Regions from separate parts of the Bacillus sp. GM2 genome, predicted to be linked through region 1. Evidence: predicted binding sites of a transcription regulator. Region 1 holds the regulator's gene; each other region holds the start of a gene.
The links. Region 1 encodes Rex, which represses fermentation and respiration genes when NADH is low (regulators of the CRP and FNR family bind a similar motif). Its sites were predicted from a motif close to TTGTGAAATATTTCACAA; they were not measured.
Positions count from the first base shown of each region.

Region 2: pflB (formate C-acetyltransferase) is a predicted target of Rex. The motif match lies at 6,516-6,533, and genes of this name have one in related genera.
Region 3: ACVC9U_RS09030 (nitric-oxide reductase large subunit) is a predicted target of Rex. The motif match lies at 9,199-9,216, and genes of this name have one in related genera.

Region 1 is NZ_JBRKSZ010000008.1:307,126-317,806, reverse strand. It holds rRNA gene ACVC9U_RS16390 (23S ribosomal RNA) at 1-1,017, shown strand, start outside; rRNA gene rrf (5S ribosomal RNA) at 1,150-1,265, shown strand; tRNA gene ACVC9U_RS16380 (tRNA-Met) at 1,278-1,354, shown strand; tRNA gene ACVC9U_RS16375 (tRNA-Asp) at 1,391-1,467, shown strand; gene thiL (thiamine-phosphate kinase) at 1,664-2,638, shown strand; gene tsaE (tRNA (adenosine(37)-N6)-threonylcarbamoyltransferase complex ATPase subunit type 1 TsaE) at 2,656-3,132, shown strand; gene tsaB (tRNA (adenosine(37)-N6)-threonylcarbamoyltransferase complex dimerization subunit type 1 TsaB) at 3,113-3,802, shown strand; gene rimI (ribosomal protein S18-alanine N-acetyltransferase) at 3,815-4,273, shown strand; gene tsaD (tRNA (adenosine(37)-N6)-threonylcarbamoyltransferase complex transferase subunit TsaD) at 4,263-5,288, shown strand; gene ACVC9U_RS16345 (ABC-F family ATP-binding cassette domain-containing protein) at 5,528-7,453, opposite strand; gene moaC (cyclic pyranopterin monophosphate synthase MoaC) at 7,600-8,106, shown strand; gene ACVC9U_RS16335 (redox-sensing transcriptional repressor Rex) at 8,110-8,754, shown strand; gene ACVC9U_RS16330 (twin-arginine translocase TatA/TatE family subunit) at 8,793-8,966, shown strand; gene tatC (twin-arginine translocase subunit TatC) at 8,984-9,751, shown strand; gene ACVC9U_RS16320 (YdiK family protein) at 9,796-9,987, opposite strand; gene ACVC9U_RS16315 (CPBP family intramembrane glutamic endopeptidase) at 9,987-10,681, opposite strand, start outside.
Region 2 is NZ_JBRKSZ010000007.1:1,532,811-1,543,491, forward strand. It holds gene ACVC9U_RS08760 (helical membrane plugin domain-containing protein) at 68-502, shown strand; gene ACVC9U_RS08765 (NAD(P)/FAD-dependent oxidoreductase) at 539-1,717, shown strand; gene ACVC9U_RS08770 (TetR/AcrR family transcriptional regulator) at 1,905-2,510, shown strand; gene ACVC9U_RS08775 (ABC transporter ATP-binding protein) at 2,503-3,357, shown strand; gene ACVC9U_RS08780 (fluoroquinolone export ABC transporter permease subunit) at 3,354-4,064, shown strand; gene ACVC9U_RS08785 (hypothetical protein) at 4,061-4,777, shown strand; gene dacB (D-alanyl-D-alanine carboxypeptidase/D-alanyl-D-alanine endopeptidase) at 4,840-6,312, shown strand; gene pflB (formate C-acetyltransferase) at 6,634-8,859, shown strand; gene pflA (pyruvate formate-lyase-activating protein) at 8,917-9,675, shown strand; gene ACVC9U_RS08805 (DHH family phosphoesterase) at 9,830-10,681, shown strand, end outside.
Region 3 is NZ_JBRKSZ010000007.1:1,585,137-1,595,817, forward strand. It holds gene ACVC9U_RS08995 (NAD(P)/FAD-dependent oxidoreductase) at 1-216, shown strand, start outside; gene ACVC9U_RS09000 (alpha/beta hydrolase) at 939-2,075, shown strand; gene ACVC9U_RS09005 (GNAT family N-acetyltransferase) at 2,623-3,129, opposite strand; gene ACVC9U_RS09010 (YnfE family protein) at 3,156-3,413, opposite strand; gene ACVC9U_RS09015 (cellulase family glycosylhydrolase) at 3,516-5,063, opposite strand; gene ACVC9U_RS09020 (DUF1360 domain-containing protein) at 5,489-5,860, opposite strand; gene ric (iron-sulfur cluster repair di-iron protein) at 6,026-6,739, shown strand; gene ACVC9U_RS09030 (nitric-oxide reductase large subunit) at 6,784-9,138, opposite strand; gene ACVC9U_RS09035 (Crp/Fnr family transcriptional regulator) at 9,294-9,962, opposite strand; gene ACVC9U_RS09040 (DUF2164 domain-containing protein) at 10,006-10,245, opposite strand; gene ACVC9U_RS09045 (nitrate/nitrite transporter) at 10,466-10,681, shown strand, end outside.

The DNA.
Region 1 (10,681 bases):
GAATTGAAGCCCCAGTAAACGGCGGCCGTAACTATAACGGTCCTAAGGTAGCGAAATTCCTTGTCGGGTAAGTTCCGACCCGCACGAAAGGCGCAACGATCTGGGCACTGTCTCAACGAGAGACTCGGTGAAATTATAGTACCTGTGAAGATGCAGGTTACCCGCGACAGGACGGAAAGACCCCGTGGAGCTTTACTGCAGCCTGATATTGAATGTTGGTACAGCTTGTACAGGATAGGTAGGAGCCTTGGAAACCGGAGCGCCAGCTTCGGTGGAGGCATCGGTGGGATACTACCCTGGCTGTATTGACCTTCTAACCCGCTGCCCTTATCGGGCAGGGAGACAGTGTCAGGTGGGCAGTTTGACTGGGGCGGTCGCCTCCTAAAAAGTAACGGAGGCGCCCAAAGGTTCCCTCAGAATGGTTGGAAATCATTCGCAGAGTGTAAAGGCACAAGGGAGCTTGACTGCGAGACCTACAAGTCGAGCAGGGACGAAAGTCGGGCTTAGTGATCCGGTGGTTCCGCATGGAAGGGCCATCGCTCAACGGATAAAAGCTACCCCGGGGATAACAGGCTTATCTCCCCCAAGAGTCCACATCGACGGGGAGGTTTGGCACCTCGATGTCGGCTCATCGCATCCTGGGGCTGTAGTCGGTCCCAAGGGTTGGGCTGTTCGCCCATTAAAGCGGTACGCGAGCTGGGTTCAGAACGTCGTGAGACAGTTCGGTCCCTATCCGTCGCGGGCGCAGGAAATTTGAGAGGAGCTGTCCTTAGTACGAGAGGACCGGGATGGACGCACCGCTGGTGTACCAGTTGTTCTGCCAAGGGCATCGCTGGGTAGCTATGTGCGGACGGGATAAGTGCTGAAAGCATCTAAGCATGAAGCCCCCCTCAAGATGAGATTTCCCATTCCGCAAGGAAGTAAGATCCCTGAAAGATGATCAGGTTGATAGGTCTGAGGTGGAAGTGTGGCGACACATGGAGCTGACAGATACTAATCGATCGAGGACTTAACCTAAATATTTGTGAATGTCTGACCGTTATCTAGTTTTGAGAGAATGCTCTCAGAAAGCCAAAGGCAAGGAAACTCGGCTAAAGGCCCTCACATCCTGTGAGGAACGCCCAGTACCTTCGTCCTGAAGGCAAATAGTTTGGTGGCGATAGCGAAGAGGTCACACCCGTTCCCATGCCGAACACGGAAGTTAAGCTCTTCAGCGCCGATGGTAGTTGGGGGATTCCCCCTGTGAGAGTAGGACGCCGCCAAGCTGTTTATATTATCGCGGGGTGGAGCAGTTCGGTAGCTCGTCGGGCTCATAACCCGAAGGTCGCAGGTTCAAATCCTGCCCCCGCAACCAAATCTAATTTCCATACAAAGAAAATAAATAAAAAGTGGTCCGGTAGTTCAGTTGGTTAGAATGCCTGCCTGTCACGCAGGAGGTCGCGGGTTCGAGTCCCGTCCGGACCGCCATGTTGTACACAAACGAAATCTTTGAGGTTTTCGTTTTTTTTTATGTCTTCTTTCAGGTCTATGCTGAAAACTTGGCTTCATCGGCGTTTTTCACAATGTTTGCCGAGTTTCTTTATTTCTTGGATAATTGGTGAGAATTCGATAAACTAATGATAGTGTTTTGATTGGTTGCAACAGCAAAGGAGCAAATGATCTTATGGACGAATTTGAATTGATTCAAAGGATTACGCCCCGTTCGCTTTTTCACCGAGAAATAGAGATCGGTATTGGGGACGATGCCGCTGTTTATCATACAAAGAACGGTTATCAGGAGATTGTTGCGGTCGATACGATGGTCGACGGTATTCATTTTTTATCATCCCATTCATCGCCTGCCGATATCGGATATAAAGCATTGGCTGTGAATATTAGTGATATTGCCGCGATGGGAGGCAGCCCCAAGTATTATCTTGTGTCCATTGCTGTTCCTTCCGGCTGGCACGCGGTGGATATTGAAGCCATGTATGAAGAAATGAATAAACTGGCGACACTATATCAAATGGACTTAATCGGCGGTGACACCGTATCTGCCAACGGGCCGCTCGTTTTGACCGTAACAGTAATCGGCGAGATTGAAAAGGGCAGAACTTGTTTAAGAAGCCATGCCGAACCCGGGGATGTCGTTTTTGTGACGGGAGAACTTGGCTCATCTGCTGCCGGTCTGGCTTTTATATTGGGCCAAGCAGAGATGAAAGACGAGAAGCAGTCTCAATATTTTATAGAGCGGCACAAGAGGCCTTTGCCGAGGGTTGAGGCAGGTTTGCTCTGTTCAGGCTATCATCATGTGGCACTTAATGATATCAGCGACGGGCTTGCCAGCGAATTAAATGAAATTGCCGAAGCGAGCCGTGTTTCCATTGACATATATAAAGAGATGATTCCGGTCCATTCGGATTTACATACACTGAACACAAAATGGGAAGAGTGGGTCCTTTTCGGCGGCGAGGATTTTGAACTCGTCGGTACGATTTCTAACGATCAATGGGAACGTTTTAGTCAGGAATGCTCTGAACGTCATGTGCCGGTTTATCAAATCGGCCGCGTCACACAACAAGGGCAGGCGGACGTGTTTTATCATAATGGACAGGACCGCGTTCTTCTCGAAAAAAAAGGATATAACCATTTTAAATAAGACAGGTGACAAGTAAAGTGAAAACGTTAGAGTGGAAAACGACAGAGCCTGAAGAGACAAAAAACATTGCCAGACTGGCAGCAAAGTATGTTCTGCCCGGTGATGTCATCACATTGGAGGGCGACCTTGGAGCAGGCAAAACGACTTTTACAAAAGGATTTGCCGAAGGGCTCGGAATCAAGCGGGTTGTCAGCAGCCCGACTTTTACCATTATCAAAGAATACCGGGACGGCTCTCTTCCGCTGTTTCATATGGATGTTTACAGAATGGAAGATGAAACGGAAGATCTCGGATTAGATGAATATTTTGAGGGAGACGGCGTCTGCCTTGTGGAATGGGCGCATTTGATTGAGGAGCAGCTTCCGAAAGAGCGCCTAGAGGTGGTCATTAAGCGGCTTGGCGATGATGAACGAAAGCTGACCTTTACCCCTAAAGGCAGCCGCTACGAAAATCTTTGCGAGGAGATCAGCAAACATGACGATACTTGCGATTGATACATCCAATTTAACGCTCGGCGTGGCATTAGTTAAAGACGGAAAAGTGATAGCCGAGCATATATCCCACTTAAAGAAAAACCATTCAGTCAGAGCTATGCCGGCGATCGACGAACTCCTTAAAGAGTGCGGTTTAGAGCCGAATGACCTGACCCAAATTGCAGTTGCCAAAGGTCCGGGTTCATATACAGGCGTGCGGATCGGTGTTACGATTGCCAAAACGCTTGCATGGTCATTAAATATTCCGATTAAAACCGTTTCAAGCCTTGAAGTGCTGGCGGCAAACGGCCGTTTTTTCCAAGGCTTGATTTGTCCGTTGTTTGATGCCAGACGCGGTCAGGTTTATACGGGACTATACCAGTATAGGGACGGCAAACTGCATGGCTTGGAAGAGGACCAAAACATTATGCTTGAGGATTGGCTTAAAAAGCTGAAAGCCATGGATCAGCAAGTCCTTTTCATAGGAAGTGACACAGAGATTCATCAGGAGATGATCGAACAGATTCTCGGTGAACAAGCGGTCATTTCTGGCCCTGCCCTGCAGCTTCCACGACCTTCAGAATTGGCTTTAATCGGAGAACTTAAAGAGGCCGAGCCTGTGCACAGCGTTGTTCCAAACTATATTCGTCTGGCCGAAGCCGAGGCCGTCTGGCTTGAAAAACAAAAGTAAACGGGTGAAGCCATGAACACGCAAATGGTCATACGCGATATGAATCCAAAAGATTTGGACCAGGTTTTTGAAATTGAAAAAAGCTCTTTTTCTTCTCCGTGGAAAAAAGAATCTTTTCATCATGAGCTTTTTCACAATATGTATGCTCATTACCTCGTTCTCGAAGTTGAGGAGCAAGTTGTCGGCTACTGCGGGATTTGGATCGTCATGGATGATGCCCAGATCACCAACATTGCCGTTTCACCTGCATATCGGGGCCGCCGTTTAGGAGAAGCTCTTTTGAAAGCCGCGATGAAGCTTTGCCGGATGAAAAAGGCGGCTCAGCTTTCTTTAGAGGTAAGGGTATCGAATCATATTGCACAAAGCTTATACAAAAAGCTCGGCTTTGAGCCGGGAGGAATTCGTAAAAATTATTATACCGATAATGGGGAAGATGCATTATTAATGTGGGTGAGACTAAATGAATCATAAAAAAGATCTGTATGTATTAGGAATCGAAACAAGCTGTGATGAGACGGCCGCCGCGATTGTCAAAAACGGAACGGATATCATTTCAAATGTCGTAGCGTCGCAAATCGAGAGTCATAAACGGTTTGGCGGCGTTGTTCCCGAGATCGCATCAAGGCATCACGTGGAACAGATGACGATCGTGCTTGAGGAAGCCTTTGCACAAGCGGACATGACATTTGATGACATTGATGCCATCGCAGTAACGGAAGGACCGGGGCTTGTCGGCGCTTTATTGATCGGCGTGAATGCCGCGAAAGCGCTCAGTTTTGCCCGGGGCATACCGCTCGTAGGCGTCCATCACATTGCCGGTCACATCTATGCCAACAGACTTGTTCAGGACATTCAATTTCCGGCGATTGCCCTTGTCGTCTCAGGCGGCCACACCGAACTCGTGTATATGAAAGAGCACGGCTCATTTGAAGTCATCGGAGAGACGCTCGACGATGCGGCAGGCGAAGCCTATGACAAAGTGGCGAGAACGATGGGGCTTCCTTATCCGGGAGGACCTCACATTGACAAACTTGCGCAAAAAGGCGAGGCAAATGTGCCGCTACCGCGCGCATGGCTTGAAGAAGGCTCTTATCATTTCAGCTTCAGCGGATTGAAATCTGCAGTCATCAACACGCTTCACAACGCTTCACAAAAAGGTGAAACGATAGCTCCGGAAGATTTGTCAGCCAGCTTTCAGGAAAGCGTCATTGATGTCCTCGTCACAAAAACGGAACGCGCTGCGAAAGTTTATGGCGTCAAACAGGTGCTGCTTGCCGGAGGAGTTGCTGCAAACAAAGGGCTGAGAGCGGCGCTCGAAAAAACGTTCAGCAGCCATCCGGAGATTGAGCTTTTGATCCCGCCGCTTTCGCTGTGTACGGACAATGCCGCGATGATTGCCGCCGCAGGTACGGTTGCTTTTGAAAAAGGAATCAGAGGAAAATATGATATGAACGGTCAGCCTGGCTTAGATCTGACGTCTTATTAAAACCTCACGCTCTGTGAGGTTTTTTTGCCCGGGAATAGTTATTAACAGGTTATTAACATATATCCACAGTCTTGTGTATAATGTTAAAAACCTTAATTTACAGACCTTTTTTACCTGTTAATAATGTGTATAAATATTATGTTTTTTGTGGATATTGTGGGTAAATCGCTTTCTTTCTTTTAAATAAAGGATTTTAATTGTGGACAAAAAAACCGCTCCGGCTTGGAGCGGTTCATCCTTTATTCATTTGTAGAGAGTGTTTCCCATTCTGTTAACAGTTGTTCAAGCTCCTCATTCAGCCGTTCATTTTCAGAGTGGATTTCCTGGACCTTCTCATGGTCTTGGAAGACGACGGGGTCACACAGGAGCTCCTCATTTTTTTCGATCTGTTCTTCAATGTCCGTAATTCTTGTTTCGATTTCTTCAATCCTTCGCTGCCGCTGGCGTTCTTTTCTTTTCAGCTCTTTTTCTTCCTCATAGCTCTTTTTTGCGCCAGGTTTTTCGGAAGCGTTTTTCTGATGCTCTTCCGTCTGTTTTTCTAGTTCTTTCAGTTCAAGCTGCTGCGCTTTTTTTTCTGTGTAATAATCGTAGTCGCCTAAATATTCTTCTGCTTTGTCGCGGGAAAGCTCCAGTACTTTTGTCGCGATCCGGTTGATAAAATAGCGGTCATGGGACACAAATAATATCGTTCCCGGGTAATCGATCAAAGCGTTCTCCAAGACTTCCTTGCTGTCCAGGTCGAGATGGTTTGTCGGCTCATCAAGAATAAGGAAGTTCGCTTTTTGGAGCATCAGCTTGGCGAGGGCAAGCCTTGCTTTTTCGCCGCCGCTTAACGCGTGTACAGGTTTTAATACGTCTTCTCCCGAAAACAGGAAGTTGCCGAGGCAGGTCCGGATATCCTTTTCATTCATTTCCGGATAATCGTCCCAAAGCTCGTCAAGCACGCGTTTTGACGACGTCAATTCAGCCTGTTCCTGGTCATAGTAGCCGATTGAGACATGGGAGCCTGTCGCGATTGTTCCCGATACCGGCTGCAGCTTTTGAATCAATGCTTTTAAAAGGGTTGACTTGCCGATTCCGTTCGGTCCGACCAGTGCAACGCTTTCCCCGCGGGTGATGTGAAAGTTCAATGAACGGAGAAGCGGGGGCTGCTCCTGATAGCTTACTGTCAAGTCTTCCACCCGCAGTACATCGTTTCCGCTTTGCCTTGTAATTTCAAAGCGGAAAGACGCCGACTTTTCATCTCCGAGCGGTTTGTCCATGATCTCCATCCGTTCAAGCTGCTTTCGTCTGCTCTGCGCCCGTTTCGTCGTCGAAGCTCTAGCCAGATTCCGGTCGACGAACTCCTGCAGCTTGGCGATTTCGTCCTGCTGCTTTTCATAAAGCTTTGTTTCCTTTTCCAGCTGTTCGGCTTTTAATTGGAGATAAGAGCTGTAGTTCCCGGTATATTTTTTGCTTTGGGACCGGCTGATCTCGTAAACTTGGGTAACCACTTTGTCAAGAAAGTACCTGTCATGGGAAACGATTAAAATCGCTCCGCTGTAATTTTGCAAATATTGTTCAAGCCATGTCAGGGTATCGATATCCAAGTGGTTTGTCGGTTCGTCCAAAATGAGGAGGTCGGGTTTTGTCAAAAGCATTTTTCCGAGGGCAAGCCTTGTTTTTTGACCTCCGCTTAAGTCCTGGACGCGGACGGAGTCGTCAAATCCCGCAAAGCCGAGCCCGTGCATGACGGATCTGACCTCTGCCTCATATTGGTAGCCGCCTTTGTCCTTGAACTCCTGCTGAAGCCTGTCATACGTCTTCATCAATGATTCAAGCATGTCCGGTCCGGCCTGCGCCATCTTTTCCTCGATCGCGCGCATTTCTTTTTCCATTTTTTTCAGAAAATCAAATACCGACAGCAATTCCTCTTTGAGCGTCAGCTTGGAATCGAGGCCGGAGTGCTGGTCAAGGTAGCCCATCGTCAAATCTTTCGGCTTGATGATGTCCCCCTTTTCATATGAAAGTTTTCCTGCGATAATCTTTAGAAGAGTCGATTTTCCGGCGCCGTTGCGTCCGACGATCGCAATCCGGTCCCGAGATCTGACTTCGAGTTTTATATTCGTTAAAATCGTATCGGCTCCAAACGATTTTGAAAGTTGGTTCACTTGTAAAATCATCATGATCTTTCACCTCTTGTCTGCTATTTTAAGTGTAGCCTATCACTGCGCAGTCAGCAAACAATTAAGTGAAGTCTGGAAGATTTTAGCCAAAGAAAAAGACAGAATGAAAAAAATAGTGTATGATCGTTATAAGGAGAGTTCAGAACATGAATGAGTTTACACATTTTAATGAACAAGGCAGAGCCAAGATGGTTGATATAAGCGAAAAGGAAGCTTCAGTACGCACAGCTGCGGCTGTTTCAAGCGTGTCTATGAATCGAACAGTACATGAAAAAATCAAAAACCGGGAAATCGGAAAAGGCGATGTATTGTCGGTGGCGCAAGTGGCCGGAATCATGGCCGCAAAACAGACATCCGCCATCATCCCGATGTGCCATCCGATCGCTCTGAAAGGAGTCGACATCGCCTTTCGCTGGGAGGAGAAAGAACAGAAGAGCATCCTGCATATTCAATCTAAAGTGAAGACCAAAGGGAGCACAGGTGTGGAAATGGAAGCGTTAACTTCGGCCTCCGTATGTGCGCTGACCGTATATGACATGTGCAAAGCGGCGGATAAGGGAATGGTGATAGGACCGACCTTTCTTCTCGAAAAGACAGGCGGGAAAAACGGTGACTATAAAAGGGAAAAAGCTGATGTAGACATGGAGGATTAGTTTATGAACATGGATCATTCAAAAATTCCGCAAGCGACAGCGAAACGGTTGCCATTATATTATCGTTTTTTAAAAAACCTTCATGCATCCGGAAAACAGCGTGTATCTTCCGCTGAGCTGAGCGATGCCGTCAAAGTCGATTCTGCGACCATCCGCAGGGACTTCTCGTACTTCGGCGCGCTCGGAAAAAAAGGATACGGCTACAATGTCAATTATTTGCTGTCCTTTTTCAGAAAGACGCTTGATCAGGATGAAATGACGAACGTAACGCTCATTGGCGTGGGGAATTTGGGGACAGCCTTTCTCCATTACAATTTTATCAAAAATAATAATACAAAAATCGCCATGGCGTTTGACATCAATGAGGAAAAAATCGGAACCGAGGTCGGCGGTGTTCCCGTCTATGATCTGAATAGACTTGAAGAGCATATGACGGATGATATCCCCGTCGCCATTTTGACGGTACCGGCTCAAGCCGCACAGTCGATTACAGACAGGCTGGTGGAGCTTGGCATTAAAGGCATTCTTAATTTCACGCCGGCCCGCTTGAATGTGCCGGAACACATTCGCATTCATCATATAGATTTGGCGGTTGAACTTCAGTCGCTGGTGTATTTCATGAAACATTATTCAATGCAGGAAAAGTAAAACGGAAAACGAAAAATAAAGGAAAGGGGGCAGGCTTTATGCCAATCGGTCCTGGAAGCTTTATTTTAATTGTCGTGGTGGCGCTTCTGATATTCGGCCCGAAAAAACTTCCCGAGCTGGGAAGAGCAGCGGGAAACACGCTGAGGGAGTTTAAGAATGCGACAAAAGGTTTGGCTGACGACGATTCCGATAAAAAGAAAGAAGATCAGTAGGATAGGATGACATATTTATGAAGGAAAGAGAAATGTCGCTGATAGAACATATCACAGAACTACGCAGACGGCTTGTGATCACTTTTTTCTTTTTTGTTTTATTTGTTGTGGCAGGCTTTTTATTGGCAAAGCCGCTGATTATCTATCTGCAGCAGACGGATGAAGCGAAGCTGCTGACGCTCAACGCGTTCAAGCTGACCGATCCTTTATTTGTGTACGTGCAGTTCGCTTTCATCATCGGCGCCGTCTTGACTTCGCCGCTTGTTTTATACCAGCTGTGGGCTTTCATCAGCCCGGGGCTGTATGAAAAGGAACGAAAAGTGACGCTCAGCTATATTCCGATATCGATTATTCTTTTTTTAGGCGGCATTGCCTTTTCTTACTTTATTTTATTTCCGTTTGTCGTGGACTTTATGACGAGAGTCTCAGATGATCTGAATGTCAACCAGGTCATCGGAATACACGAATATTTTCAGTTTCTGCTTCAGTTGACGCTTCCTTTTGGCTTATTGTTTCAGATGCCTGTGGTCATCATGTTTATCACAAGGCTCGGCCTCGTGACGCCGATGTTTTTGGCGAAAATCAGAAAATACGCATATTTTGTGTTGTTCGTCATCGCGGCCCTCATTACACCGCCTGAGCTTTTGTCGCATTTAATGGTCTCAGTGCCATTGCTCATTCTTTATGAAATCAGTATCGTGATTTCAAGAATATCCTACAGGCAGGCGCAAAAAACAATGATTCAAGAGGAAAATCAAGCGTTTTTGAACGACCATACAAAATAAGAGCCATTCTTTTTCAGAATGGCTCTTTTCCTTCACAAAAAAGGCTATTGATCTTTTCGCTTCATCTTGCCGGCCAGGGCGAACATTTTAAAGGAAATGCTGATATTATAGGCTGCGAAAAGCATCAGCAGGATCGTGTAAAAAGACCACATGCTTCCGGGCGAGGTTGCCGCCAGATATGTAAACAGCACACCCGTTAATAAATAAATCGCTCCCCAGAATTTAGGGCTTCTCATCATAGAAATCCTCCAATAATCATTTGCATTTTCTCGGCGTGTTTCAAATATTCTTCAATAGGCTCCCGGAACGTCTGCAGTAAGACGACGAGCGTATTCATGGCGACATGGGCGAAAATAGGCACGATAATCCGGTTGGTTCTGACATATAAAAAGGCGAATGTGAATCCCATTGCTGTATAAATGAGCAGATGGCTGAAATCCAAATGGACGACCGAGAAGAGCACCGAACTGAACAAAGCGGCAATGAAAAAATTCGTTTTCTCATAGATTGCACCGAAAATGATCTTTCTGAAAATGATTTCTTCAAGAATCGGACCAAATACAGAAGAGACAAACACCATCAGCGGCAATGCGGTGATGATTTCCATGATCCGCTGCGTATTTTCCGATTCCGGGGTGACCCCGAACAAGTACATTTCGATCGAAGCGGCAATTGACTGCGAAAACAAAGCGAGAAAAACACCGGCTACCGCCCATCCGATTGATGCTCCAACCGATGCTTTCGGCCGGTTGCGAAGCGTCGTCTTCGGCACCGTCCGCAAAATCAGCAGCACGATAACGAGACAGAGGGTAAACGCGATGACAGACCAGACGCCTGTCAATGTAAGCTGGGCTTCAGCCTTTGGCTGTCCTTTGCCCACTCCCAAAAAGTAAAGAAGAGGCAAGCCGACGGCGGCCGACAATTGCATGA
Region 2 (10,681 bases), on a different contig from region 1:
TCACAAACTATGAAAAAGGGGTTCCTTCAAAAAACAGCACATCGCTTATTGAAAAGGAGAATTGGTTATGCCGGAAACAATCGATCAAACAGCTGATCAAACAAACGAATCTGTAAGCCAAAGCCAACGCGATCTTATCGATCAACTGCTAAAACCTGAAGTACAGGAGTCTTTGACTACTTTAGTCGACCAGCTTCCAAAGCTGACAGAACTGGTCAACATTTTGACAAAGTCTTACGATTTCGCACAATCCGTTGCAACTGATGAAGTATTAAAAAATGATACGGTCGGTGCCATTACAGAAATTCTTGAGCCTGTCAAAGATACGGCAAAAGAAATCGCGGCTACCGCCATTGAAGCAAAAGACCGCGCTGACGAAAGCAATGAAGTCATCGGACTTTTCGGTTTGCTGAAAATGCTTAAAGATCCGCAGGCCCAAAAGCTGTTCCGCTTTGTTCAAAGCTACCTGCAAATCATGTCAGAACGCGAAAAACAAAAATAATCACTATACATTCAGAATAAGGACGGAGGATTCACGATGTCAAAACATATCGTCATTTTAGGCGCTGGTTACGGCGGATTACTGTCTGCTTTAACAGTTCGCAAACACTACACAAAAGAAGAAGCAAAAGTCACAGTGGTTAACCAATACCCGACACATCAAATCATCACAGAACTGCACCGTCTTGCTGCGGGCAACGTGTCAGAACAGGCAGTTGCAATGCCGCTTGCAAAGCTTTTCAAAGGAAAAGACATCGATCTTAAAATCGCCAAAGTCAACTCGTTCTCAGTTGACAAAAAAGAAGTCGCTCTTTCTGACGGCTCTACCTTGACGTATGACGCGCTTGTCGTCGGTCTTGGTTCTGTCACTGCTTACTTCGGCATTCCAGGACTTGCAGAAAACAGCATGGTGCTCAAATCTGCAAACGATGCAAACAAAATCTTCAAGCATGTTGAAGAGCGCGTGCGCGAATACGCTAAAACGAAAAACGAAGCGGATGCTACGATCTTAATCGGCGGCGGCGGACTAACAGGCGTCGAGCTTGTCGGTGAACTTGCCGATATCATGCCGAACCTTGCGAGAAGCTACGGTGTCGATCCGAAAGAAATCAAGCTGAAGCTTGTTGAAGCCGGTCCGAAAATCCTGCCGGTTCTTCCGGATGAGCTGATCGAACGTGCGACAAAGAGCCTTGAAAAACGCGGCGTTGAATTCTTGACAGGACTGCCTGTCACAAATGTAGAAGGAAACGTTGTTGATTTGAAAGACGGGCAAAAAATCGTCACAAATACATTTGTCTGGACCGGCGGTGTTCAAGGCAATCCGCTGATCGGCGAGTCAGGTCTTGAAGTCAACCGCGGACGCGCAACTGTAAACGATTTCCTTCAATCCACATCACATGAAGACGTATTTGTTGCAGGAGACAGCGCCGTTGTCTTCGGTCCGGATGGCCGTCCGTACCCTCCGACAGCTCAAATCGCTTGGCAAATGGGCGAGCTGATCGGCTACAACCTGTATGCATACTTAGAAAACAAATCAATGGAAACGTTCAGCCCTGTCAACTCAGGCACGCTTGCAAGCCTTGGCCGCAAAGACGCAGTTGCCGTTATCGGCGCGAACAGCACATCTCTTAAAGGCCTGCCTGCTTCATTGATGAAAGAAGCGAGCAACGTCCGCTACCTGAGCCATATTAAAGGTCTGTTCAGCCTGGCTTATTAATCCGAAATGAAGCGCTACTTATAGTTTAAACTATAAGTGGTGCTTTTTTTTGCTTTAAATTTGACGGGCAAATGAAAATATTGTGGTAAATTTGAACCAAAATATATTGACAAAAAGAGGGACGCAGCGCATTATATGAATATAAAATCAAAATATTCATATGTTTATAAAACAAGGAGAGACTGCCATGCCGAAATTTACCAAAAAAGAAAAGGAAGTGATCCGTTCAGCTTTAGTACAAAGCGGAAGGGAGCTTTTCGCGCAGCTTGGATTGAAAAAAACGAGTGTCGGAGAGCTAACAGCCTCGGCCGGAATTGCCCAAGGCTCATTTTATACATTTTTCGACTCGAAAGAGGAGCTTTATTTTGAGATTTTGCAGCAGGAAGAAAGTAAGATTCGCGCCAAGCTTGAGGCATCATTTTCTGAAAGCGGGAAAACATTTGCACAGTTTTTGCGTGAAGCATTGGCGGTGATGGAACATAACCCGTACATTCGCCAAGTTTACGATGACAACTTACTCGAGACGCTCTTCCGCAAACTCCCTGAAGAAAAGCTGCAGGCGCATTTCGCCAGCGATGAAGATTTTTTCAAGCCTTTAATTGAAATGGGCCAGGAAAAAGGCTGGCTTGTCAGAAAAAAACCGGAGACGATCATCAGTGTGATTCGCGCCATTGTTCTTTTATCCTTTCAAAAAACAAACATTGGGGAAGACCGCTACGACGAAACGATGGATTTGCTTATCGAATTGGTCGGACAGGGACTTTCGGCCAAGGAGGATGCAGCTCATGATTGAAGTCAGCGGGCTTCGCTTCACATACCCCGGACAAAAAACGCCCGTATTGAAAGGAATCGACTTTTCGATTCAAAAGGGTGAAATTTTTGGATTTCTCGGCCCTTCCGGCGCCGGGAAAAGCACGATTCAAAAAATCTTAATCGGTATTTTAAAGCAATATGAAGGCCGGGTTTCTGTGATGGGAAAAGAATTGAATCAAGCCGACAGCTCCTTTTATGAGAAAATCGGCGTCGCTTTTGAATTTCCGAATTTTTATCAACGATTAACTGCGCTGGAAAACTTAAATTTGTTCCGTTCCTTGTATGCATCTGAAACTGAGGAGCCGGAAACGCTGCTCGCTTTAACGGGTCTTGAAGAGTACGGCCGGACAAAGGTATCCGCTTACTCAAAAGGCATGAAAATGAGGCTGAATTTTTTGAGAGCCCTGATCAATCAGCCTGATCTTTTATTTCTAGACGAACCGACCTCAGGGCTCGATCCCGTGCATGCCAAAACATTAAAACAGCTTATCCTGAACAAAAAGGCGGAATGGAAGACGATTCTGATCACAACGCACCACATGCAGACAGCTGAAGAAATCTGCGACCGCGTCGCTTTCATCGTTGACGGCAGGGTGGCTTTGATTGATTCTCCGCGCGCCTTGAAAGTGCAAAAAGGAAAAAGGCACGTAAAAGTGGAATACCGCAGCCGCAGGCAGCTGGAAACCGCTCAATTCGACCTTGATCAGATCGGCAGCAGCCCGGAATTTTTGAACTTGATCAAGGAGCACCCTGTGGAAACCATCCATTCCCAAGAAGCGTCGCTTGAAGACATCTTTATCGATGTGACGGGGAGACGTTTAAGTTGAGGATCTTGTCAGCGATTTCCCATGATATCAAACTTCAGTTCAAGCACGGTTTTTATTATGCCTATTTGCTGATCAGCACGGTGTATATCGCCGTATTGCTGTTTCTTCCGGCTGATTACAGGGAGGCGGCCAGCATTGCCTTGACGTTTTCAGATCCGAGCTTCCTGGGGTTTTTCTTCATCGGGGGTCTTGTTTTACTGGAGAAAGGGCAAAACATCCATGACAGCCTGTTTGTCACACCGCTAAGTGCGAGTGAGTATATTCTTTCCAAAACGGCGTCCTTGTCCGTTTTGTCTCTCGGATCGAGCATTTTCATCCACAGCAGCGTGTTCGGCTATGGAACAAATTCCGGTTTGTTCGCTTGCGGCGTGCTTTTCACTTCATTTTTCTTCACGATGATCGGCTTAGGTTTGGCAGTGCGGTGCGAAACCTTAAACGGATTTTTCTTTTTGTCTTCGTTGAGCACCTTTGTGTTCGTTCTGCCTTTGTTTGAAACAGCGGGCATTTGGAGCAGCCCGCTGTTTTACGCTCTGCCGTCAAAGGCCTCATTAATGCTGTTAGGTTCCGTGTTTACCGGCCTTCAGCAATGGGAGCTCGTCTACGCGATTTCCACTCTCTTGTTCTGGAACGGAGCCGCGTATTTGTGGGCGAGGCATTCACTTCAGACGTTCATCACATTAAAGCTTGGCGGAGGTGATACACGATGATGAAAATCATTCAGCTGATACGCGGAGATATGAAACAGATCAAGCGTGATTCAATGCTCGCTTTTTACGGTCTGGCGCCTTTTCTGCTCATCATCGTGACGGCAGCAGGCATTCCTTTGTCAGCGGAACTGACGGGATTTAATATCATCCCATACCGGCATTTGATCATGAGCTTTGCCATGCTTTTCATCCCCCTGATTCTCGGTACCATGTCGGGGTTTATCCTGCTTGATGAGCGCGACGAAAATATGATTCAGTATTTTGCCGTGACGCCCTTGTCGAAGCACGGATATGTCTTGATCCGCCTCATCCTGCCGATGGCGCTCACTTTTTGCTACAGCATTTTGCTGTTTGCATCCGGCGGTTTAATGGCACCCGGCTCTGTGTACCTTTTGTTCGTCCTGATTATGGTGACGCTTCAAGCCCCGATTTACACGCTGCTTTTAGCCGCCTATGCTTCGAACAAAGTGGAAGGGCTTGCTTTAATGAAAGGGTTCAGCCTGCTCACTCTTATGCCGGCCGCGATTTATTTTATTCCTTTTCCGTGGCAGCTTTTCGGCGTTTTCACGCCGACCTACTGGACAGCGAAAACGTACTTGGCGGGAACTACTCAGGAAGGGCTTGTTTTCGTTTTCGGGTTCATCGGAGTTGTGCTGCATGTCATGATACTGCTGCTTTTATACCGGAGGTTTTTGGTGAAAACCGACCAATAGGAGTATATCCCGCCGCGTTTTGCAATAAAGTATTAAAACATCAGCGGGAGGCGGGATATTTTATGAAGAAAAATATGAAGCTTTGTCTGTGTATGATCATGATCTTTGTATTGACGTTGGCCGGCAGCATAGACGGCTTGGCCGCCGGGGAAAAAGGCGGCGGCCTCAAAGAGCAAATCGATCAGCTGTTAAAGACCGAACCTGATTTAAAAGGTGCGCTCGCAGGCATCAGCGTCAGATCCGCGGAAAGCGGGAAAATGATATACGGCCATATGAGCGATACACGGATGAGGCCGGCGTCCAATCTGAAGCTTTTAACGGCAGCAGCTGCCTTTTCCGTCCTGGGCGGGGACTATACCTTTCCCACAGAGGTGATGACAGACGGCGCGCGAGCCGCGGGCACACTCAAAGGCAGCCTTTATATCAAAGGAAAAGGCGATCCGACGCTTTTGAAAGCGGATTTTCAGCAAATGGCCGAAGCACTCCGAAAACAAGGGATCACAGTCATCCGGGGAGACTTGGTCGGCGATGATTCCTGGTATGATGATGTCCGCTACTCTCCAGACCTTTCCTGGAGCGATGAAGACGCATACTACGGAGCGCAGATCTCGGCTTTAACAGCTTCGCCAAACGAAGACTATGATGCCGGAACGGTCATCATCGACGTGAATCCTGACGTCAAAACCGGAAAAAAACCCGTTGTATCGCTTACCCCGCAAACGAACCATGTCAAAATCGAAAACGGTGCCAAGACCGTTGCTGCAGACGGAAAAAAAGATATCACGATTAAAAGGGAACACGGCGGAAATACCATCCAAATCAAAGGGACGATTCCACAAGGCGCTTCAAGGGTCAGACAATGGGTTGCGGTTTGGGAGCCGTCAGAATATGCACTCGATTTATTTAAACAGGCTTTACAGCAACAAGGCATTCGAATCCTGGGAGAGACTAAAACCGGCAAAGCGCCAAAAAAAGCGCGCCGCATCACCGCACATCAATCCATGCCGCTTTCAGAGCTGATGATCCCCTTTATGAAGCTCAGCAACAACGGCCATGGCGAAACACTGATCAAGGAAATGGGAAAAGCCGCGAACCGTGAAGGAAGCTGGGATCAAGGTATGGAAGTGTTGAATAAAGAACTGCAGGGATTTGGAATGGACACAGAAAAGATCGTTCTCAGAGACGGCTCAGGCATCTCGCATATCAATTTGATTTCTGCCGACCAGATCACAAAGCTATTGTATTCCGTTCAAGAGGAGAAGTGGTTTCCGTCGTTTGCCCGTTCACTCCCGGTTGCGGGGGATAGCGACAGAATGGTCGGCGGCACATTAAGAAACCGGTTGAAAGACCCGGCTCTAAAAGGCAAAGTCAGAGCGAAAACAGGTTCTCTTTCAACCGTCAGTACATTGTCGGGCTATATCGATACTGCAAGCGGCAAGACATTGATTTTCTCCATTCTTCTCAATCAGCTCGCGGATGATGAAAAAGGAAAGGATATTGAAGACAAAATCGTTCAAATATTAGCTTCTTCATGACATCTCCCATTGCTGAAGGCAATGGGGTTTTCTTTATTTCATGTTTTGCTGCCGGCCGATTTTGATTTTATAACCCGGTTCTTTTTTATATAACAGATCCCCTCTATTTTGATTTTATTATAATACAGAATCATCAAAAGAAAATAGCTTCAAACAACGGCTGAAATGAGAAAAAACGCGATGTTCAAAGAACTTTCTCAAATTTGTTAACTATTTCACAAAATATGTGATATTTATCACATTCAAACCTGTTATATTCAACATAAGATATAAATGCAACAACTGTTATATCATTTCAACTTGAAAAAGAGGGGGATTTAAATGGAACAATGGAAAGGTTTCACCACAAACGTTTGGCAAAAAGAAGTCAATGTCCGCGATTTTATTCTCTCGAACTTTGAGCCATATCAAGGTGACGAATCGTTTCTCGAACCTCCGACGGAAGCTACATCGGCATTATGGGATCATGTAATGGATTTGACAAAAAAAGAGCGTGAAAACGGAGGCGTCCTTGATATGGATACAGAGATCGTCTCAACGATCACCTCGCACGGTCCCGGATATTTGAACAAAGACCTGGAAAAAGTCGTCGGCGTTCAAACCGATGAGCCGTTTAAACGGTCGCTTCAGCCTTTCGGCGGCATCCGAATGGCAAAGCAGGCATGCGAATCCTATGGTTTTGAACTGAATGAAGAAGTGGAAAGGATCTTTACCGATTACCGCAAAACTCATAACCAAGGCGTGTTTGACGCATATACGGACGAAATGAAGCTCGCCCGAAAAGTCGGAATCATTACCGGACTGCCTGATGCTTACGGGCGCGGGCGCATCATCGGTGATTACCGGAGAGTGGCGCTTTACGGCGTGGATTTCTTGATCGATGAAAAGAAAAAAGATGCGGCCGGCACCTCTCGGGTGATGTCTGAAGAAAACATCCGCCTTCGTGAAGAACTGTCAGAACAAATCCGAGCATTGAACGAACTTAAAGCGCTTGCAAAAAGCTATGGGTTTGACATTTCCAAGCCTGCGGCGAATGCAAGAGAAGCATTTCAATGGCTGTATTTTGCCTATTTGGCTGCCATTAAAGAGCAAAACGGAGCAGCAATGAGCCTTGGCCGCGTGTCCACGTTCCTTGATATTTACATCGAAAGAGATTTGAAAACGGGCGTATTAACAGAGCGTGAAGCCCAAGAGCTTGTCGACCATTTCGTCATGAAGCTGCGTTTGGTCAAATTCGCGCGCACACCTGACTACAATGAACTGTTCAGCGGCGATCCGACGTGGGTGACAGAATCAATCGGCGGAATGGCGCACGACGGACGCGCCCTGGTGACGAAAAACTCGTTCCGTTTCCTGCATACGCTTGACAATTTAGGCCCGGCGCCTGAACCGAATTTAACCGTTCTTTGGTCTGTCAGACTGCCGCAAAAGTTTAAAAACTACTGTGCCAAAATGTCGATTAAAACAAGCTCGATCCAATACGAAAATGACGATATCATGCGTCCAGAATACGGTGATGACTACGGAATCGCCTGCTGTGTATCGGCAATGGCAATCGGCAAACAAATGCAGTTCTTCGGAGCACGCGCCAACTTGGCGAAAGCTCTTTTATATGCGATTAACGGCGGAAAAGACGAAAAGCATAAAATGCAAGTCGGTCCGGAAATGCCGCCGGTTGCTTCCGACGTGCTGGACTATGACGAAGTGATGCATAAATTCGATCAGACGATGGAATGGCTTGCAGGCTTGTACATCAACACGCTCAATGTCATTCACTACATGCATGATAAATATTGCTATGAAAGAATTGAAATGGCCCTGCACGACACGGAAATTTTGCGGACGATGGCCACTGGGATCGCCGGCTTGAGTGTTGTCGCCGATTCATTAAGCGCTATCAAATATGCCAAAGTCAGCGTGGTCCGCGATGAAAACGGCATTGCGGTCGATTTTGAAACAGAAGGCGACTTTCCTAAGTACGGAAATAACGATGAGCGCGTCGACGCGATCGCCGTTGACATTGTCAAGCGCTTTATGAAAAAACTGCGCAAGCATCAGACATATCGCCAGTCCGTTCAGACCATGTCAATTTTAACGATCACGTCAAACGTCGTTTACGGCAAGAAAACCGGAAATACGCCGGATGGACGCCGCGCGGGAGAACCGTTTGCTCCAGGTGCGAATCCGATGCACGGCCGCGATACTAAAGGGACGCTTGCATCGCTGTCTTCAGTGGCAAAGCTGCCTTACAGCTATGCGCTCGACGGCATTTCCAACACCTTTTCAATCGTCCCGAAAGCGCTTGGCAAAGACGAAGAGAGCCGCGCCGCCAATTTGTCAAGCATCCTTGACGGATATGCCGCAAAAACAGGACATCACTTAAATGTAAACGTATTTAACAGAGAGACACTGCTCGACGCCATGGAACATCCAGAGGAATATCCGCAGTTAACGATTCGCGTCTCAGGCTATGCGGTCAACTTTATTAAGCTGACGAAAGAACAGCAGTTAGACGTCATCAGCAGAACCTTCCATGAATCGATGTAGCGAGCAATAAGCGGAGCGCGACCAAGGCGCTCCGCCTCATAAAAAGAGGTGATCTCCATGGATGGAAATATTCATTCGATCGAAACATTCGGCACCGTTGACGGTCCAGGCATCAGGTATGTCGTCTTCACACAAGGCTGCCTGATGCGCTGTCAATTTTGCCATAATGCTGATACTTGGGAAATCGGAACCGGAAAACAAATGACGGTTTCCGAAATCGTTCAGGATGTCCAGCATTATCTCCCGTTTATTCAATCATCGGGCGGAGGCATCACCGTGAGCGGAGGCGAGCCGCTTTTACAACTGCCGTTTTTAATCGAGCTGTTCAAAGCATGCAAAAGCCTCGGCATTCACACGGCACTCGATTCGTCCGGCGGATGCTATTCGGCTGCGCCGGCATTTCAAGAGCAGATCAAAGAACTGATCCAGTATACAGACCTTGTTTTGCTTGACCTCAAGCATCACAACAGAAAAAAACATATCAACCTGACAGGAATGCCGAATGACCACATTTTAGAATTTGCCCGGTTTCTCGCTGAACATCAAGTTCCCGTCTGGATCCGCCACGTACTGGTTCCGGGGATCTCCGATATCGATGCCGATTTAACGGCCCTCGGCACGTTTATCGGCACGCTTGCGAACGTTCAGAAGGTGGAGGTTCTTCCTTATCACAAGCTCGGCGTCTACAAATGGGAAGCGCTTGGCCTGGATTATCCGTTAAAAGGGGTTGAACCGCCAAGTGCCGACAGGGCCGAAAATGCGTACAGACTGCTCACCGCACACTTGCAAGGCGGATCCTTGCTGCAAGAGACATAAACGCTTTTGCCGGACAGACTTTTTCTAACAAGAAGCTGTCCTTTTTGTCTTACCTCACAACTGTATAAAAAATCCGTTTCTTTACAATAGTAAGATGAGAAAGATGCGCCTGCTGCGGCAGGCCGACAATAAAACAGCAAGGTGGGCGGGAAGCATGTATCATTTGTATTCTCACAACGACTTGGACGGAGTCGGCTGCGGAATTCTCGCAAAAGTGGCTTTTGGCGAACGGGTCGAGGTCCGCTACAATTCGGTCACCGGACTCGACATGCAAGTCGGGCGTTTTTTGGAGCGGACAAAAGGCAAAGAAAAACAGCATGAAGGCCTGTTTATCACGGACTTGTCCGTTCATCAAGAAAATGAGGAAAGGCTGGACCAATATGCGGAAGCGGGGGGAAAGGTCAAACTGATCGACCACCATAAAACTGCGCTTCATTTGAATGAACGCCCTTGGGGCATGATAAAAGTTCAATATGAGGATGGCAGGCTCGCTTCAGCGACTTCTCTTTTCTATGAATACTTAATAGACAACGGCCACATTCGAGAGACAAAAGCGATGGATCAGTTCGTCGAACTCGTACGCCTCTATGATACATGGGAATGGGAACAGACGGGCGCGCTCGAAGCGAAATGCCTGAATGACCTGTTTTTTATGGTATCCATCGACGAATTTGAGGAAAAAATGATCCGGCGCCTTAAAGAAAGCGACGCGTTTTCATTTGATGAATTCGAAGAAAAAATCTTGGATATGGAAGAAGAAAAAATTGAACGGTATATCCGCAGGAAACGGCGGGAAATCGTTCAAACCTTCATTAATGCGCACTGCGACGGCATCGTGCATGCCGAATCCTATCATTCAGAGGTGGGGAACGAACTCGGGAAAACGTATCCGCACCTAGACTATATCGCCATCTTAAATATGGGCGGCAAAAAAGTGAGCCTTCGCACCATCCATGATGAAACAGATGTATCAGAAATCGCCGGCACGTTCGGCGGAGGCGGCCAT
Region 3 (10,681 bases), on a different contig from region 1:
GGATCGGATTTACCGCGAGCCATAGGATGCGACATCACAGAATCGGGAACGGTCGTCGTTGATAACTTTGGGAAAACGAATATACCGGGCATCTATAGTGCAGGCGATGCAGCTACGAAATTGCATCAAGCCGTTGTCGCCGCCTCGATGGGTGCTATGGCCGCCGCGGCCATAAACAATGAACTGAATTTGGAGGCTTGGGAGCAAAACGGATGAAAACTTTCTGATACTCAAATGTCCAAAATTAAAAGAGCCATACTTTAAGTCAGAAGAAAATAGGGGTGTATGTTGACATATGTAGAGGTGAAATGCCTGGTAGCTGTTTTTTTATTCGTCATTTGATAAACCGTTCTGTGAACAATAAACTAAAGTTATCGATTAACAGTTCGTTGAAAAACTTGGTGTCATATGTTCAAAAAAACCCTAATTTAATGGGGTTTTTTTATTTTCGGTAATACACTTCTGTTGTACAAGGAAGTAAACATAGATCCATTTTATGCGTTGTAAACACTAGTCAAATAAGTATTTTATCATTTAATGGATCCACTCTTATGTTCTCTTTACAGAAAGTAAAAGTGGATCCATTATTATTTGGGAAAGTAAAACTGGATCCATTCTGAACGACTGATGCACTATTACTGAGATATTATGAATATTCATAGAAGGGTATTGTAGAACCTTGTCGAAATTTTATAGAAAAATCTTGTTAAAAGAGGTGTGCACATATATTCACCCATTAACATTAAAAGAAGCAGCAAGTTTGGAAATAATTATTGGGAATCATATATCTGAAATTGTTAGCGATCTCAAGAAAGCCAAGGAGTAGATATGATTCACTGAAGATAGGATGTAATAGTTTCACAGTTTTGAAAAGCGCTTATAGCGCAATGTATGTATTTCACATTCGCCACTTTTATTAATTAAGGGGGAATAAGAAAATGAAAACTTATGACGCATTTCCAGAACCAATTGGCGGCTATACTGTCGGTCGAACCCAGATGGATTTTGAGTACACGGCATCAGATCACTCAAAAAGAGAACTGACGGCGTTTGTGTACTATCCGTCCGACAGTAGCGAAGGTAAGACTACATCAACGTACATGTTTCCTGAAGTCTACGAGATGTTTAATGAGCAGCCACTTGTCACTGCGTTGAAGGATGTTTTCTCTATAGATATCAAGACCCAGTGTTACGACGACCTTGCTCTCTCCGGGAAGGAAAAGCGCTATCCGGTATTATTCTATGTTTGCGGCGGGGGCGGTTCTCCAGAATGGGGTACAGTGATCTGTACAGACTTGGCAAGCATGGGATATGTTGTGGTAAGCATCGGCCATCAGAATAGCACGATGTATAAGCGTAAAGATGGGCGCCTGTTTAATGTATCAAAGGATTTTTCGGATGTCATTATGGCGTTTTCTGAAGATCCGGAGATGCTGGCGTTGGCTGGTAAGATGGAGATGCGGCCTGACGATGAAACTGCCATTGAGATGTGCCATAACGTGCTTACACTGCCGATACTTGCCAAGTTAACAGAGTATAGTGAGTTACAGGCAGAAGATGTAAGGTATGTAGCCGATTATCTTTACAAACTGGACTCTGGAGAACTGAATTCCATCTTTAAGGGCAGATTGTTGCTTGACATCGGCATGGGCATAGTCGGACATTCTTATGGAGGGCCTACGACGGCGATTGTTTGCCGGGACGACGACCGGTTCGCCTGCGGGATTGGCTTGGATAGCGGTGCGTTCGGCCTTCTCGACAGCGACCTTAAGAAACCCTTCTTGCTACTGTTTTGTGAACCTAACTATAACATGAATGCGATAATTGGCGCTAACAATAGCATGGAAACCTATTATTTCTCTGTTGATCGTGTTGCGCATTTAGATTACTGCGACATCGTGTTTACCAGTGTTAATGAGGAACTCAGAGGTGAACGGGATGCTATGGAGATGCGAAATCTTGTTACAGACTATACGAAGAACTTTTTTGATCATTACATACTGCTGAAGGCTGCAAGTGTGGAAAGTCTGGCATACGATGGCGTGGACTTGATCAAGAAGACCAGCAACAAGTGACATAACCGAGAGGTTGCTGATAAACGCATGTCAAAGAGTTAGCCGTACAGACACAAAGCCGATAACCCTATTACGCGGTTATCGGCTCTCTCATATTTCAGGCATTGTTTTCTATTTGAGATGATAAGCGGTGTTTTCACCGTTGAAGATGTTAGAAATTGGCTGGATTCTAGAACAGATCATACCAAATGAATTTATACTATATTGACATATAGATATTGAGATGAGTTTTGATTTGATAGGGAGAATCGCGCCCAATTAAAACTAAATGAATATGCAAGCAAAGAAGTGTTTATTCCCTTCAAAATTACAATTCTTTTGTACAAAGATGATCACAAGAAGAGATCAATTTTTATAAGTTAAAGGAGAAGGAGTTTGAGAAGAATGGGTTATGTCAAAGAACCGTCGTACAGGAGGAACATTGTATAATCCTAACCTTCATTTCTTTCTAGTTTACATAATATATATTCTCGGAAGCTAAGGATTGAAAAGAAATTCTGTCTCAATCTCAAAGTATACTCAAGTTAGTGAGACAGAATAAAAAATTTTATCGATAAACTGAATATACGGCAATTTCTTTTCCCCATTTATGTATCGTTTTTTCTAAAGTCATGCCGATTCGTTCGGCAACTTTTCTGGACGGCAGATTTTTCGCATCAGGTAAAGATACGATTTTTTTCAGGTGAAATGCCTCAAATCCATACTGTTTGCATGCTGATGCTGCTTCGGTTGCATAGCCGTTTTTCCAGACGCTCCGTTTAAACAAATAGCCGATTTCCATTTCGTCCGATCCTTCGACTTCCTGTGGCACGATACCGCATTGACCTAGAAATTCGCCTGTTTGTTTATGTTCGGCAACCCACAGGCCGGTTCCGTGTTTTTCATAGTTTTCAAGCGTCCAGTCGATCCATTGCAATGTCTGTTTTTCATTCTTTGTCGATGGATAATATTCCATGGCTGTCGGGTCAGAAAAGATTTCGAGCAGGTTTTCCGCGTCATCACGCCTCATTTTTCGCAAAATCATCCGGTCTGTCTTCATGATCGTATCTTTCATGGTTCTTCTCCCCCTTATTTTATTGATTATGAAGACGTTAATTCCCGATAAACCGTTTCTAATTCTTCCATTGTCAGATCTCCGTATGCGCATTTAATCACGGCATCTGCGAATTCATCATAGTCGTCATCTGTTGAAAAACCTTGCTGGAGCGTTTTGGCGTAAAGCGCGATTTGTTTTTTTCGCTTTTCAATGTCTTCCTCTTTGCCTGCGTAATCAGGTCCATTGATCGTGTCGTAGTTTTCCTTGACAAGCATCATGTATTGCTGCAATGTTTCATTCATACATCCATCTCCTTTCATGTTTACAAAAATATTCCTCATTCCTTCCATTATATATAATATATACGAAAACGGACACCAAATTCGGTGTCCGTTAAAGTGCCGTTATTTAGGTTCAGCGCCCCAAATCAGTTTTCCATTCTCATACAACGTGATTTTTTTCGTATTTTTAAACGTGTTTGAACCTGAAGAAAATGAATAGTCGCCGCTTTGGGCATAATTGCTCCAGTTGTCATTGTGAAGACGGATCTGGATTTCGCCTGTACTTGCACCCGGCGCTAATGTACCGTTTTTAAATCCTACTTCAAGATACGTGTCTGCTCCGTTTACCGCTTTTTTTAATTGGACGAATTTGTGCGTGATTTTGCTGCAGCCGATTTGGGCATAGTCGCAGTCAAAATTTTGTCCTTTGTGATTCGTTTTATACCAATAGCGGACAGTGATTCGATTTAAAGACACGGTTTTTTTGCTGTTGTTTTTAATGTTGAGCTGAGGGCGGATTTGGTTGCCGTTTACATTGTTGTCCCCCGCTCTGTATTGTACTGCTATCGTGTTGGCTGCAGCGCCGCTGTCTTGACCTGGTTTATCCTGATCCTTTTTCTGGTCTTTTTGATCTGACCCTTTCGAATCCGATCCAGAGTCTCCTGACGAACCGTTTGATCCGCTGCGGATGTTTTCCCTGACGAATTTACCTGATGAGGATAAGTCGGATTGAGACCATCCTCCCTTTTTAGAGGCGCCGGAGTTTAAAGCAGCTGACGACTCTTGTTTGTCGCACAAGCTCCAGTTTACCCAGCTGATTTTTTTGCTGTCTAAATATTTCAGCCACTCCCTGGATTGGTCGAGGTAGACACCGCCGTTTCCGGAAGCATCGCTCGTTCCCCATTCTGTGACGAAAATCGGCGCTCCTTTGCTGAGTGCATAGTCTGCTTTATCCCGCAAAGACTGACCGTGCGTACCCGCATAAAAATGGAGCGCGTACATGACATTGCCGTCTTTCAGCTGATTGTCCGCCGCATCGTTGACATCTTGGCTCCAAGTGCCTGTCCCAACGATCACAATATTTTTCGGAGAATTTTTGCGGATCACGGACAAAATGTCTTCAGCGTAAGGTTTAATGTCACGGTTCCAGTTGACATCGCCGTTCGGCTCGTTGGCAATTTCAAAAATGACGTTTGGCGTCTTGCCGTAAAGCCTTGACATTTCGTTGAAAAACTCTTTTGCTTTCGCTTTGTTTTGGTTTGGATTGCCGTCGCTCAGTATGTGCCAGTCGATGATCACATAGATTCCGAGTTCTTTTGCCGCTTCGACGGCTTCCTTCACTTTGTTTTTAACCGACGGATTGTCAATATAGCCGCCTTCACCCGTATACATAGCCGCGCGGAAGACATTGATGCCCCAGTCGTCTCTCAGCCATTTTAACGAGTCTTTGTTGACATAATCGCCATACCACTGCAGCCCGTGTGAACTGATTCCTTTCAGCTGAACCGCTTTTCCTTTTTGATTGACGAGCTGCGTACCTTTCAAGGTGAGCTGTCCGTTTACAGCAACGGGTGTTTGAGAAGCGGCAGACGCTTTAGATGCGATGATACCGCTGATGCCGAGTGCTGCTACCATGAAGCAGGCGATGAAGACAGAAATGGAACGTTTCATGTATGACATTCTTTTTCCTCCAATGATGTTATTTTCCAAAAACACTTTCTGGCAGACATTTTCACCCCTTTCTTGGCTTGTAGCACGTTACTGATTGTAAAAAAACTATTCATTGATTGTCTATCAACCATATTTCACGTTTTTTTCGTTTTGAAAATCTATCTATTTCCTCTTTTCGTATGAAATGGGAGGTCTGAATGCTAATGATGAAAAGCTAAAAAAGTATGACCGGGGACTTTGTGCTTCCTTTTTCTCTCAATTCGAAATTTTAAAACCTGATTCTTCTTCAAAATAATGTCTTCCCTCTGCCTAAAATGCGGCAACCGGGAAAAAATCGCTGTAAAAAGTTCACAAAGCGGACATGTTCTCTCTGCTGTTTGTGTCACTTTATTGTCAAAAAAATAAAACCATCCGCTTGGAATGGTTTATTTCTTTAAATCAGAGAAAAAGCTGACAAGTTTTGTTGCGACACCGACAAGCGTTTCAAGAATCGCCTGTCCACCTGCGACCGATAAAATTAAAATTAACGGGAATATCGTTTTTGGGACAATCAGATACCCGACAGCAATGATCAAAGCGCACCATATCCCTGCGCACCAATAGCAATTCAGCAAATAGCCGAAGTTTGATTTCGGCACTTTTTTCGTTTCTACATGCCCTTGTTCATCAACCGTCTGCTTTTTCTTCATGAACGGTTTCCGGATAAACTCCGTGATCTTGTCAAAAACAATCAAATGAGTTAGCCGGTAACTGGCGAGAATCAGCATCGTAAATGTAAGCCAGGATAAATGCTCCATTGCAGGCCTCCAACATGAAAAGTTATCTATAGCTATTTCCCGATTTCTTCTGACTTATTGCTTTTTCTGTCATTTTTCCCGAATGTGATGTAGATCACGATTTTCCATCGGTGAACCCGTTACATTTAACCCATAGCATAAAAAACACTTCAGGAGGTTTTACAAATGGAAGCAGTATTTGATCAAAACACAAAAACAGGTGATATTGTTACGCGTTTTCCAAGAGCCAGCCGGTTGCTAAAAGAATATCGCATCGACTTTTGCTGCGGGGGCAACCGCCCGATCGGTGAAGCGATAAAAGAACAGGATTTAAATGAAGAAGAGATCTTAGCAAAAATCAATACATTATATCAAGAGACAAAGGCATTGAACGCAAAAGAGACGAACTGGAGTGAAGCCCCGTATTCACAGCTGATCGACCATGTGATTCATACGCACCATGCTTACCTGTATGAGGTGCTTCCTGAACTATCAGGCTTTGTCACAAAAGTCTACCGGGTTCACGGCATCCATCATCCGGAACTCGCCCAGGTCCATCAATTGTTCCATCAGCTGAAAACTGAACTGGAACACCATCTCTTTCAGGAAGAGGAACTCATTTTCCCGAAAGTGACGGCCTATGAAGAGACGCGATCAATGGACAGCCTGGCAGAAGCGGTTCAGGCGATCGACGTCCTTGAACAAGAGCATGAAGCCGCAGGCAGCATCTTGAAGGAACTGAGAAAAGTGACCAATGACTATACCCTTCCTGAAGGGGCATGCACAACATATACACTGACTTACTTAAAGCTTGATGAATTGGAAACAGATCTTTTTCAGCACATTCACCTGGAAAACAATATTTTGTTCCCGCGGCTTGAAGCGGAAGCCAATCAATAAAACAAAAAGACAGAGGATTTCACTTCCTCTGTCTTTTTGTTTATCTATTCATCTGAAGCAATGTCTTTAACTGGAAGCGCTTCTCCTTCCTGATGCGTCGGTTTGCGGAGATGGAATAATGCTCTGATGCTGAATATGACCAAAATCACGATTCCGGCTAAAAAGATCGTATCCGGCACAGCCCTCCAAGTCAGCAGCGTTTGCACCGTATCCTGCTGTAAAAACTCAGGCGCCCTTGAGCTCCAGTACCCGTCTTCAAACGCTTTTTTCAATTGAAGAAAACCGACCGGCAACAAATTGATAAACACCATTCCGAACAAGCCGATGTTCAGCGACCAGCAGGCTATTTTCAGCCATTTATCATTCCACGCTTCTTTTTTGGCGATATTGCGTAGCGTATACAGCCAGACAGCAATGGCAAACATGCCGTACACGCCCATCATCGCCCCGTGCCCGTGGGCAGGTGTCAGGAACTGGCCGTGCTCAAAATAGCTGACAGCAGGCAGATTGATCAAAAAGCCCAATACCCCTGCACCGACCAGATTCCAGATCGCCGTTGAAATCAAGAACCAGAACGTTGCTTTATACGGGAAATGATGGCCGCCGTCTTTCATCATCTTGTATTGTTCATAAGCTTCCAATACAAGCAGGGTAAGAGGAATCACTTCCAGGCATGAGAAGACGGAACCAAGGCCGATCCAAACTTCGGAAGAACCGTTGTAATAGTAATGATGTCCGATCCCGATGACACCGCTCCCCAGCAGGATCGTCAGTTGAAAATAAAGCGTTCTGACGGTCGATTTTTTCGTAACCAGGTTCATTTGCACGAGCAAAAAGCCGATGACCACGACGGCAAAGACTTCAAAAATCCCTTCCACCCAAAGATGGATAATCCACCACCGCCAAAAATCCGACATTGTAATATTTGTGCCGGGATTAAAGAAAAAGGCTGCACCGTAAAACAGCGGAATGGCGATCGAAGAATAAAACAGCAGATGAATCAAACCGCCTTTATCAGATTCCCGCTTGAGGCCGCTCTTAATGCCTCTGAAAACGATAAACAGCCATATCAGCATGCCGAGTGCGAGAATGACCTGCCAGAAGCGGCCGAGTTCAATATATTCCATTCCTTGGTGGCCGAATAAGAACCAGTTATTTCCTAAAAGGCCTTTCGCTCCGAGCCATTCGCCGGCCATGCTTCCGCCGACAAGGACGATCAGCGCCCAAAACAGAATATCGACAAGCAGCCCCTGCCTTTTCGGCTCGCGGCCTCCGACAAGCGGCGCTGCATAAATGCCCATACCGAGCCATGAAGTCGCAATCCAGAAGATCGCCAGCTGGAGGTGAAATCCCTTAGATATGCTGAATGGCAACATATCCCTGATCCAATCGATCCCAAAAAAGCTGTCCGGCTCAATATAATAGTGGGCAAGCAAAGCTCCGAACATAGCCTGAACAAAAAACAGCAGCGACACAACGGCGAAATATTTTCCGGTTTTAACCTGTGATGCCGTAAGCGGCTGTTTATCCAGATCAAATACCGGAAACGCCCCTTCCTGATAAGCCTCTTTCATTCCAAGCTTGTAACGGTAAAACACGAATAGAATAATGCCGACAAATAAAATAAGGATGGTGACGCTTGCGCCGCTCCACCAAACGGCGGCAAATGACATCGTGTTTCCGGCATCTTCATCATACGGCCAGTTGTTCGTGTACGTAATGTCGTCGCCAGGCCTTAATGTACTGGAAAGCCATGCCGTCCAGAAGATAAAATCGGAGATCTGCGTGATTTGGTCTTCGCTGTCAACCCACGCTCTGTCGCGTTTAGGCATGTGGCTTTCTTTAATTAAACCGGGCTCAAGCCCCCAGCCGTCTCCTTTTGTAAAGACATTGCGGTAATGATCACGCACTTGCTGCAATCCATAAACCTGCGCATCTGTCAGCTTCAATGTATCTGACGCGCGATTATAACGGTTTTTTCTCATTTCGCGGATGACTTGATTCCGGATGGTGGACTGCTTTTCATCTGAAAGTTGTTTAAAGCGCTTGCCGTATCGTGCCTCCGCCTTAAAATCCTGCATCCCTTCCGTATAGATTTTCAGGGCTTCGGCCGTGTAATCAGGCCCCATGTAAGATCCGTGCCCCAAAATCGTGCCATAATCCATCAGCGCGTATTTTTGAAATACGGCCTGACCGCCTGAAATGGACGATTTGGTCATGAGCACCTCTCCGTTTGGCCCGGACACTTCAACTGGTCTTGGTGCAAGTCCTTTGAAGATCCAATAGCCTCCCAAAAGCAGCACCGAAAAACTAACGATTAAAGTAAAGACGAGAACAGATTTCAAAAAACCGTTTTTTGATGCTTTTTTAACGGGCACCGTCTTTCTTTGAACTTCCATTGCGGTTCACTCCTTTTTTGATTTTGCATGTCCTAAGATACTGGATATGCAGCACACCGGTTGTGAACCAGATCACTTAAATAATGGCGGATTTGTGAACAAAATAAAAACAGGCTTTCCATCTGTTGTTCAATGGAAAGCCTTCATCTTATCCTTCAATTGCAGCCGTTCAGCCAGTCTGTATCATGTATGAAAATTCCGCTCCTGTCAGCTGTCAGCAGATTTTTCTTTTTCATTTCATTTAATGTACGGTTAATCGTTTCCCTTGACGTTCCGACCATGTTCGCAAAATCCTGATTGGTAATGGGCAGGCTGATGTAGACCCCTTTTTCTTGAGGAATGCCATGTTCTGCAGCGAGCTTCATTAATACATGCGTCAAGCGGTGCTGGACATCTTTTGAAATAAAACCCTGGATCCGCTCTTGCAAATCGAGAATCTTTTTCCCCATGATTTGCATCACTTTTATTGTCATTTCCGGATATTTCATCAAAAGTTCATTAAAATCAGCGATGCGGATTACGATCAACTCGGTTTCCTGAACGGCTTCGGCTGTTGCCGGGTATGGGGAGCGGTCAAAAAAGCCGACATGGGGGAACATATCCCCGCTTTGCAGAATCGAAATCACTTGCTCATTGCCGTCTTCATCGATTTTAAAAGCTTTAACAAGACCGGATTTAATGAAGAATACCGCTTCCCTCTCTTCCCCTTCCATAAAAACAAACATTCTCGGCTGATAGGTGCGCTTGACCGCGATTTGCTCGATTTGTTTGAACTCTTCATCATTCAGCCCGCTGAAAATCATAAATTGCTTCAGAAACTCCATTGGTCTTTCAATCCCTTCGGTTTTGCTAAAGGAGAGCGCGTTGTCACAGGCGGCGCTCCAGCGCAAAGAGCTCTTCTTCAATCGCCGCTGCCTTCTCTTCCACGACTCTGCGGCTGTCCTTCAGCGCCTGATTATAAAAGTAAGGGCCCAGCTTTTCCTTTACGAATTCAAACATTTGAATCGCCGCGATGTCTCCAACCTCTTCTCCCCTTTCTTCAACATAAAAGCGTTTGATTTCCTCGATAATCGCTTGTTTTTCTTCTTGCGTAAGCTTTATAAACATAAAAGCGGCACTCCTTTTTTTATTTTCATGATAAACGAAAAAGTCCGCAAATGAACCATTTATTTTTTACATCCGTTTACTATCCCTCACTTACCGATATTAAACACGAATCAAACGAATGACCGTGTGACGTAATTCACAATGTTTTTAAAAGACTTTTTGTAAGATAAACATGCTGATTGATTTATTCATTTTTCCCTTTGAAAGGAGCAAAAACGCAATGGTAAATCGTCAAAAAATACAATTACCGCTGCAGTCATTTAGTTTAGTCGCAGGATTTATGGTTTGGGTGTTGATTTCCTCTTTAATGCCCCACATTAAGCAGGACATCGCCCTGACAGACAGCGAGATATCCCTTGTCACGGCCATTCCGGTCATACTCGGCTCGCTTCTGAGGATTCCGCTGGGATACTACACAAACAGATTTGGTGCGAGA